Linked DNA regions of Blastococcus colisei. The protein of the gene in region 1 interacts with the protein of each later gene in a pairwise test. Links are inferred from orthologs where the notes say so. Each region holds a gene or a part of one and is shown in the gene's direction. Other genes may lie near its edges.

Region 1 (3,210 bases):
AGTTGCCTTCTCGCAGGAGTCGCTGGCCTTCGAGTGGATGGTCGAGAACTCGCGTGACATGCAGGCCGCGGTCGAGGGCGCCGGCTGCGAGTTCATCCAGGCGGATGCCGAAGGAGACCCGGCCAAGCAGCTGCAGGACGTGCGAGACCTCCTGTCGCGCCAGCCCGACCTCCTCGTCGTGCGGCCGGTGACCTTCGAGCCGCTGGCCCCGGTCCCCGGGCTGGCCGAGGAGGCCGGTGTGCCGCTGATCGTGGTGGACCGCGCCCTGCCCGGCACGCCGGGGGAGGGCCAGTACAAGGCCTTTCTGACCATCGACTTCGTCGAGACCGGTCGGCTGGTGGCCGAAAGCGTGGTTCGCGGCATGACCGAACTGAACGGCTCGGCGACCGGCCGCATCGTGCACATCACCGGCACGTCGGGCGCGTCCCCCGTCCTGGACGAGCAGGAGGGCATCGACGAGGTGCTCGCGGAGAACGCGGGCATCGAGGAGGTCGCCCAGTGCGACGGCAACTACTCCCGCGAGCCGGGGCGACAGTGCATGGAGGACCTCCTCCAGCGCTTCGGCGCCGGTGAGATCGACGGCGTGATCGCGGACAACGATGAGATGGCCCTGGGCGCGATCGCGGCGATCAAGGCCGCCGGCCGTGACGAGCTCCTCGGCTGGATCTGGGGCAAGGACGCCCAGCGCAGCGGCCTCGAGGCGATCCTCGCCGGCGAAATGCGGATGACGATCTCGACGCCGCCTCAGTTCGGTGAGCTGACGATGGAGACCTGGCAGCAGGTGCAGGACGACACCCTCACCGAGACGACCCAGCTCCTGCCCAAGACTGTCTACGAGGCCGACTCCGACCAGGGGAGGCAGGCAATCGAGGAGCGCATCGCCGAGCTGACCGAACTCGGCATCGACTGCTGCTGATACGCACGGACTAGCAAGGAGTGCTGTCGACGTGACTGACGACGTCCTGGTCCGGATGACCGGAATCACCAAGAGCTATCCCGGTGTCGCTGCCCTGCGTGGGGTCGACTTCGACCTACGCGCCGGAGAGGTCCACTGCCTCATCGGCGAGAACGGCGCCGGCAAGTCCACGCTCATCCGGATGCTCACCGGCGCCGAGCATCCGGACCAGGGCGTCATCACGATCGACGGTCAGGAGTACGCCGGCCTCCGGCCGGCCCTGGCGCACCGGCTGGGGGTGTCGGCCATCTACCAGGAGACCGACCTCGTTCCGCAGCTGACCGTGGCCGAGAACGTCTTTCTCGGCCACGAACCCCGCACTCGCTCCGGCGCCCTCGACCGGGCCGGCATGCGGCGGGAGACCCGGCGCGTCCTCGACGAGCTGGGGGTGACTCTGCCCCTCGATGCACCGGTCAGCGAACTGACCGCGGCCAACGCACAGCTGGTGCAAATCGCGAAGGCCCTGTCGCGGAAGACCCGGGTGCTCATCATGGACGAGCCCGGAGCTGTGCTGAGCAGCCACGAGCTCGAGGCCCTGTTCGAGATCGTGGGGGGCCTGCGTTCCCGGGGAATGGGGATCGTGTACATCTCGCACCGGCTCGAGGAGCTCATCCGCATCGGCGACCGGGTCACGGTGATGCGCGACGGCCAATGGGTCCAGACCCGCATGGTCAACGACACCTCGGTGCCGGACATCATCCGCGCGATGGTCGGCCGGGAGCTGAGCGACCAGTACACGAAGACGGCGGTCGTGGGCGACGATGTCGTTCTGTCCGTGCGCGCCCTCACGCGGCGCGGCCACTTCGAAGACGTCAGTTTCGACCTCCGGCGCGGCGAGGTGCTCGGGCTGGCCGGGCTGGTCGGCGCCGGTCGTAGCGAGCTGCTCAACTGCATCTTCGGGGCGGTGCCCGCCGACAGCGGGGCCGTGATTCTGAACGGATCACCCCTGCGGGCCAAGACTCCACGGCAGGCCATCGACGCCGGGATCGGCCTGGTGCCCGAGGACCGGCGGGGCGCTGGGCTGATCCTGTCCCGTTCAGTTCAGGAGAACCTCACCCTGCCCTCCCTGGGGCGGCTGTCCCGCGGCATGGTCGTGCGTGCCAGGGAGGTCGCGGCGGTGTGCCGTCGCTACGTGGAGGACCTGCGCATCAGGACGCCCTCCGCCGCGCAGCCCGTTCGGTTCCTGAGCGGCGGGAACCAGCAGAAGGTCGTGCTTGGGAAGTGGTTGGCCTGCGGTACGTCGGTCCTGTTGCTCGACGAGCCCACGGCCGGGGTCGACGTGGGTGCAAAGAGCGAGATCTATGCGCTGATGGACCGGCTGGCCGCCGAGGGGATCTCGATCCTCATGGCGTCCTCCGAGCTGCCCGAGGTGCTCGGGATGAGTGATCGGGTGCTGGTCATGGCCGAGGGGCGGGTGACCTGCGAATTGTCCAGAGAAGAAGCCACCCAAGAGGTAATCATGAGCCACGCAGTGCCCAGGTCGGCGGCGATCGCGTCATGACGAACAAGATACTTGCCAGGGTTGAACCTGACGCCGGCACGGGGCCGCAGACGACGGGCACGGGACCGCGGGTCGGTCACCGCCGGTCAGCGCGCTTCCTGTCCGGCCTGTCCGGGCGAGCGGTGGAGATCCTGTTTCTCGCGATGGTGCTCACGGGCTTCATCGTCAGCCCGAACTTCCTGACCTCGTTCAACCTGCAAGGGCTGCTGAGCCAGGCCGCGGTGCTGGGAGTTCTGGCGATCGGCCAGTACGTGGTCATCGTCGCCGGCGGTTTCGACCTCTCGGTGGGCGCCGTGGCGGCGGTGAGCTCCATAGTCGTCGCCTCCACCCTTGACGGCATGGGCCTGCTCGGCGTCCTCGTGGCGCTCGGAAGCGGCGCGGCACTGGGTCTGCTCAGCGGGTTCGCGGTCACCGTCGGCCGGATCCCGCCCATCGTCGCGACGCTCGGTGTCATGGGAATCGCCCAGGGGGTGGCCTTCACGATCTCCAACCGGGGCATCGTGATCACCGACCCCACCTTCATGAAGCTCAACAGCACCTCTTTTGGATTCGTGCCGCTCCTGTTCGTCATCTGGGCAGTGCTCGTCGCGGTAGTTTTCGCGTTCCTGAAGCTGACCGGGACGGGGCTGCACTTCTTCGCCGTCGGCGGCAATGCCGACAGCGCCCGGCTGGCCGGCGTCTCGGTCGCCCGGGTGCAAATGACGGCCTTCGCCCTGTCCGGGCTGCTGGCCGGAGCGGCGGGTGTCCTCTTCGC
Region 2 (3,307 bases), 410 kb from region 1 along the record:
CCGTGCTCAAGGACGGGCGCACCGTGGCCACCGGGCTGCCGGCCCGTGACACCTCGACCCGGCAGGTGATCGAGCTGATGACCGGCCGCGACATCGAGTACGTCTTTCCGGATCGCCGGGCCGTCGCTGCCGCGGAACCGCTGCTCTCCGTGCGGGACCTGGGTCTGCGCGGCACGTTCCGGGGCGTCTCCTTCGACGTGGCCCCGGGCGAGGTGGTCGGTCTCGCCGGCCTCGTCGGATCGGGCCGGTCGGAGATCCTCGAGACCGTCTACGGCGCGCGCAAGGCCACCACCGGCACCGTCACCGTGGCCGGACGGCGGCTGCGCCCGGGCAGCGTCGCGGCCGCGGTGTCGGCCGGGGTGGGCCTGGCGCCCGAGGAGCGCAAGAGCCAGGCGCTGCTGCTGGGCGACGCCGTCTACCGCAACATCAGCATCGCCAGCCTGGCCCGGTTCGCCCGCGGCGGTTTCCTGACCGGCGGCTCCGAGAAGGACGCCGCGCGCGAGCAGGTGCGCGCACTCGACGTCCGCCCGGCCGACGTGACCCGCGAGGTCCGGACGCTGTCGGGTGGCAACCAGCAGAAGGTCGTCCTCGCCCGCTGGCTGCTGCGCGACTGCCGCGTGCTGCTCCTCGACGAGCCGACCCGCGGTGTGGACGTCGGGGCGCGCTCGGAGATCTACGCGCTGATCCGCGACCTGGCCGACCGGGGGGTCGCCGTCGTCGTCGTCTCCAGCGAGATCCCGGAGGTGCTGGGTCTCGCCGACCGGGTGCTGGTGATCTCGGACGGATCCGTCGTCGCCGAGGAACCGGCCGACGCGCTCGACGAGCACGCCGTGCTCGACCTGGTCATGGAGGGAACGGTCGGATCGCGCCAGCGGGACGGCCGGCAACAGGCCACCGCAGCACCGCACGAAGGGGACGTGGCATGACCGGCAGCACCGCGACGACCGGGGGAGCGGACGCACCCGCGCCGGCGAAGGACCGCGCGCCCGACGGGAACGGCCAGGGACCCGGCTTCATGGCCGGGCCGGCCGGGCGCCTGCTCGGCCTCGTGGTGGCTCTGGGCCTCCTGTGCGTCGTCGGCGCGGTCACCGCGCCGGAACGTTTCGTCGACATCGACAACGTCCTCACGATCCTGCGGCTGGCCGCCGTCGTCGGCGTCGTCAGCATCGGCATGACGTTCGTGATCATCGGTGGCGGCATCGACCTGTCGGTCGGCGCGCTCGTCGCACTGTCGTCGGTGTGGGCCACCACCCTGGCCACCCAGGCGATGGCCGAGGACTTCCACTGGATCGTCATGGTGTTCACGGCGATCGCGGTGGGCGCCGGTGCGGGGCTGGTCAACGGGATCGTGATCGCGTACGGCCGGCTGGTGGCCTTCATCGCCACCCTCGCCATGCTCGTCTCCGCCCGCGGCCTGGCCGAGATCATCGCCAACCGCCGCACTCAGATCGTGCAGGACCGGGGCTTCCTGGACTTCTTCACGGGCGACCCATTCGGCATCCCCACCCTGGTGATCATCTGGGCGCTGGTGTCGGTCGGGGGCTGGATCCTCCTCAACCGCACCACGTTCGGCCGGCACACCTTCGCCGTCGGTGGCAACGCCGAGGCCGCGCGGCTGGCCGGCATCCGCGTGCAGTGGCACACCCTCAAGCTCTACGTCCTGTCCGGCGTCACCTGCGGCATCGCGGCGGTGATGCTGATGGCGCGGACGACGACCGGCAGCTCGACCCACGGCACGCTGATGGAGCTCGAGGCGATCGCCGCGGTCGTCATCGGGGGCACCCTGCTCGTCGGTGGCCGCGGCACGATCGTCGGCACCGTCCTGGGCGTGCTGATCTTCATCACGCTCGAGAACGTCTTCGTGCTCAACAACCTGTCCAGCTCCGTCCAGGCCGTCGCGCAGGGCGTGATCATCGTGCTCGCCGTCCTGCTGCAGATGCGGCTGGCCGAGGGGCGCGGTGGCTTCGGCTGGTTGTCCCGTTCCGGATCCGGGTCCGGCGAGTCGTCGTCCGGCGGGCCGGTCGCCGCAGGAACCCCGGCCGGCTCCGTGTCCGGCGGCTCGAGCGTGCCCGGCGCGCCGGCCGGCGACCGGCCGGGCGCAGGCCCCACGCCCTGATCCCCACTCCCTGATCCCCACCCACCTAGAACCTGCCGGCGACCCGCCGGGAAGTTGGACACCGAGGAGAGATACATGTCTGCAGCGAGGCAGCGCCCCTACCGCCGCCTGATGTCCACCGCGGTCGCCCTGGCCGGCGCCGGCGCGCTCGTCGCCGGCTGCACCAGCAACGAGCCGGAGAGCTCCGGCTCCGACGGTGGCGGCGACACCGTGGCCAGCTCCAACGACGAGACCGGCGAGACCGTCCGGATCGGCTTCTCCGCCCCGGCCGCCGATCACGGCTGGATGGCGGGGATCACCGAGGCCGCCCGGGCCGAGGCCGAGAACTACGAGGACGTGGACCTGATCGTCGCCGAGGGCACCAACGACGTCAGCACGCAGATCAGCCAGGTGGAGACCTTCATCAACGAGGGTGTCGATGCGATCGTGCTGCTGCCCTTCGACGGCGCGGCGATGACGCCGGTCGCCCTGCAGGCGATGGAGGCCGGCATCCCGGTCATCAACGTCGACCGCGAGTTCAACAGCCCGTTCGCCGCCCGTGCCACCATCCTGGGCGACAACTACGGCATGGGCGTCTCCGCCGGCACCTACATCTGCCAGCAGGTGGGCGACAACCCCGACGCCGTCGTCGCCGAAATTGCCGGCATCGACTCGCTGCCGCTGACCCAGGACCGCAGCCAGGGCTTCGCCGACGCGCTCGCCGACTGCGGGCTCGACGTCGACAACCGGGTGGCGGCGGACTTCACGGTCGAGGGCGGTGAGGAGGCCGCGGCCAACCTGCTCCAGGCCGCACCGCAGCTCGACGCCCTGTGGAACCACGACGACGACCAGGGCGTCGGTGTGCTGGCCGCCATCGAGAACGCCGGCCGCGACGAGTTCATCATGGTCGGGGGCGCCGGGTCGGCGAACGCGATGCGGGCGATCCAGTCCGGCGACTCCGTGCTGCAGGCGACGGTCATCTACCCGCACACCCAGGCCGCCGACGGCATCGCGCTCGCGCGGCTGATCGCGCAGGACAAGTCGCTGTCGGACCTGGTCTCGCCCGAGGTGCCGCGGGAGATCGTGCTCAACGCCCCGGTCATCACGGCCGAGAACGTCGAGGACTACATCGACCGCGCGTTCGAGTCCTGATCCGTCGACGGAGCAGCAGGGGAACGCGCGCCGTTCCCCTGCTGCTCCACCCCGCTGGGA

Evidence for each region. The genes of interacting proteins can lie anywhere in the genome.
Region 2: the proteins of FHU33_RS08825 (region 1) and FHU33_RS06925 interact in binary tests that used the Escherichia coli proteins (3 or more experiments, as listed by UniProt). The link is inferred for Blastococcus colisei from one-to-one orthologs.

Annotation. Positions count from the first base shown.
Region 1 is NZ_VFQE01000001.1:1,855,272-1,858,481, forward strand. What follows is about bases 299-3,201. They hold FHU33_RS08825 (sugar ABC transporter ATP-binding protein), read left to right. Parts: upstream 299-947; coding sequence 948-2,456; downstream 2,457-3,201. Other genes in these bases: FHU33_RS08820 (substrate-binding domain-containing protein), read left to right, coding at 299-916; FHU33_RS08830 (ABC transporter permease), read left to right, coding at 2,579-3,201. Outside these bases: more of FHU33_RS08820, read left to right, coding at 1-298; more of FHU33_RS08830, read left to right, coding at 3,202-3,210. UniProt on the Escherichia coli protein: Part of the ABC transporter complex RbsABC involved in ribose import. Responsible for energy coupling to the transport system.
Region 2 is NZ_VFQE01000001.1:1,450,331-1,453,637, forward strand. What follows is about bases 20-3,019. They hold FHU33_RS06925 (ABC transporter permease), read left to right. Parts: upstream 20-922; coding sequence 923-2,116; downstream 2,117-3,019. Other genes in these bases: FHU33_RS06920 (sugar ABC transporter ATP-binding protein), read left to right, coding at 20-926; FHU33_RS06930 (substrate-binding domain-containing protein), read left to right, coding at 2,192-3,019. Outside these bases: more of FHU33_RS06920, read left to right, coding at 1-19; more of FHU33_RS06930, read left to right, coding at 3,020-3,247. UniProt on the Escherichia coli protein: Part of the ABC transporter complex RbsABC involved in ribose import.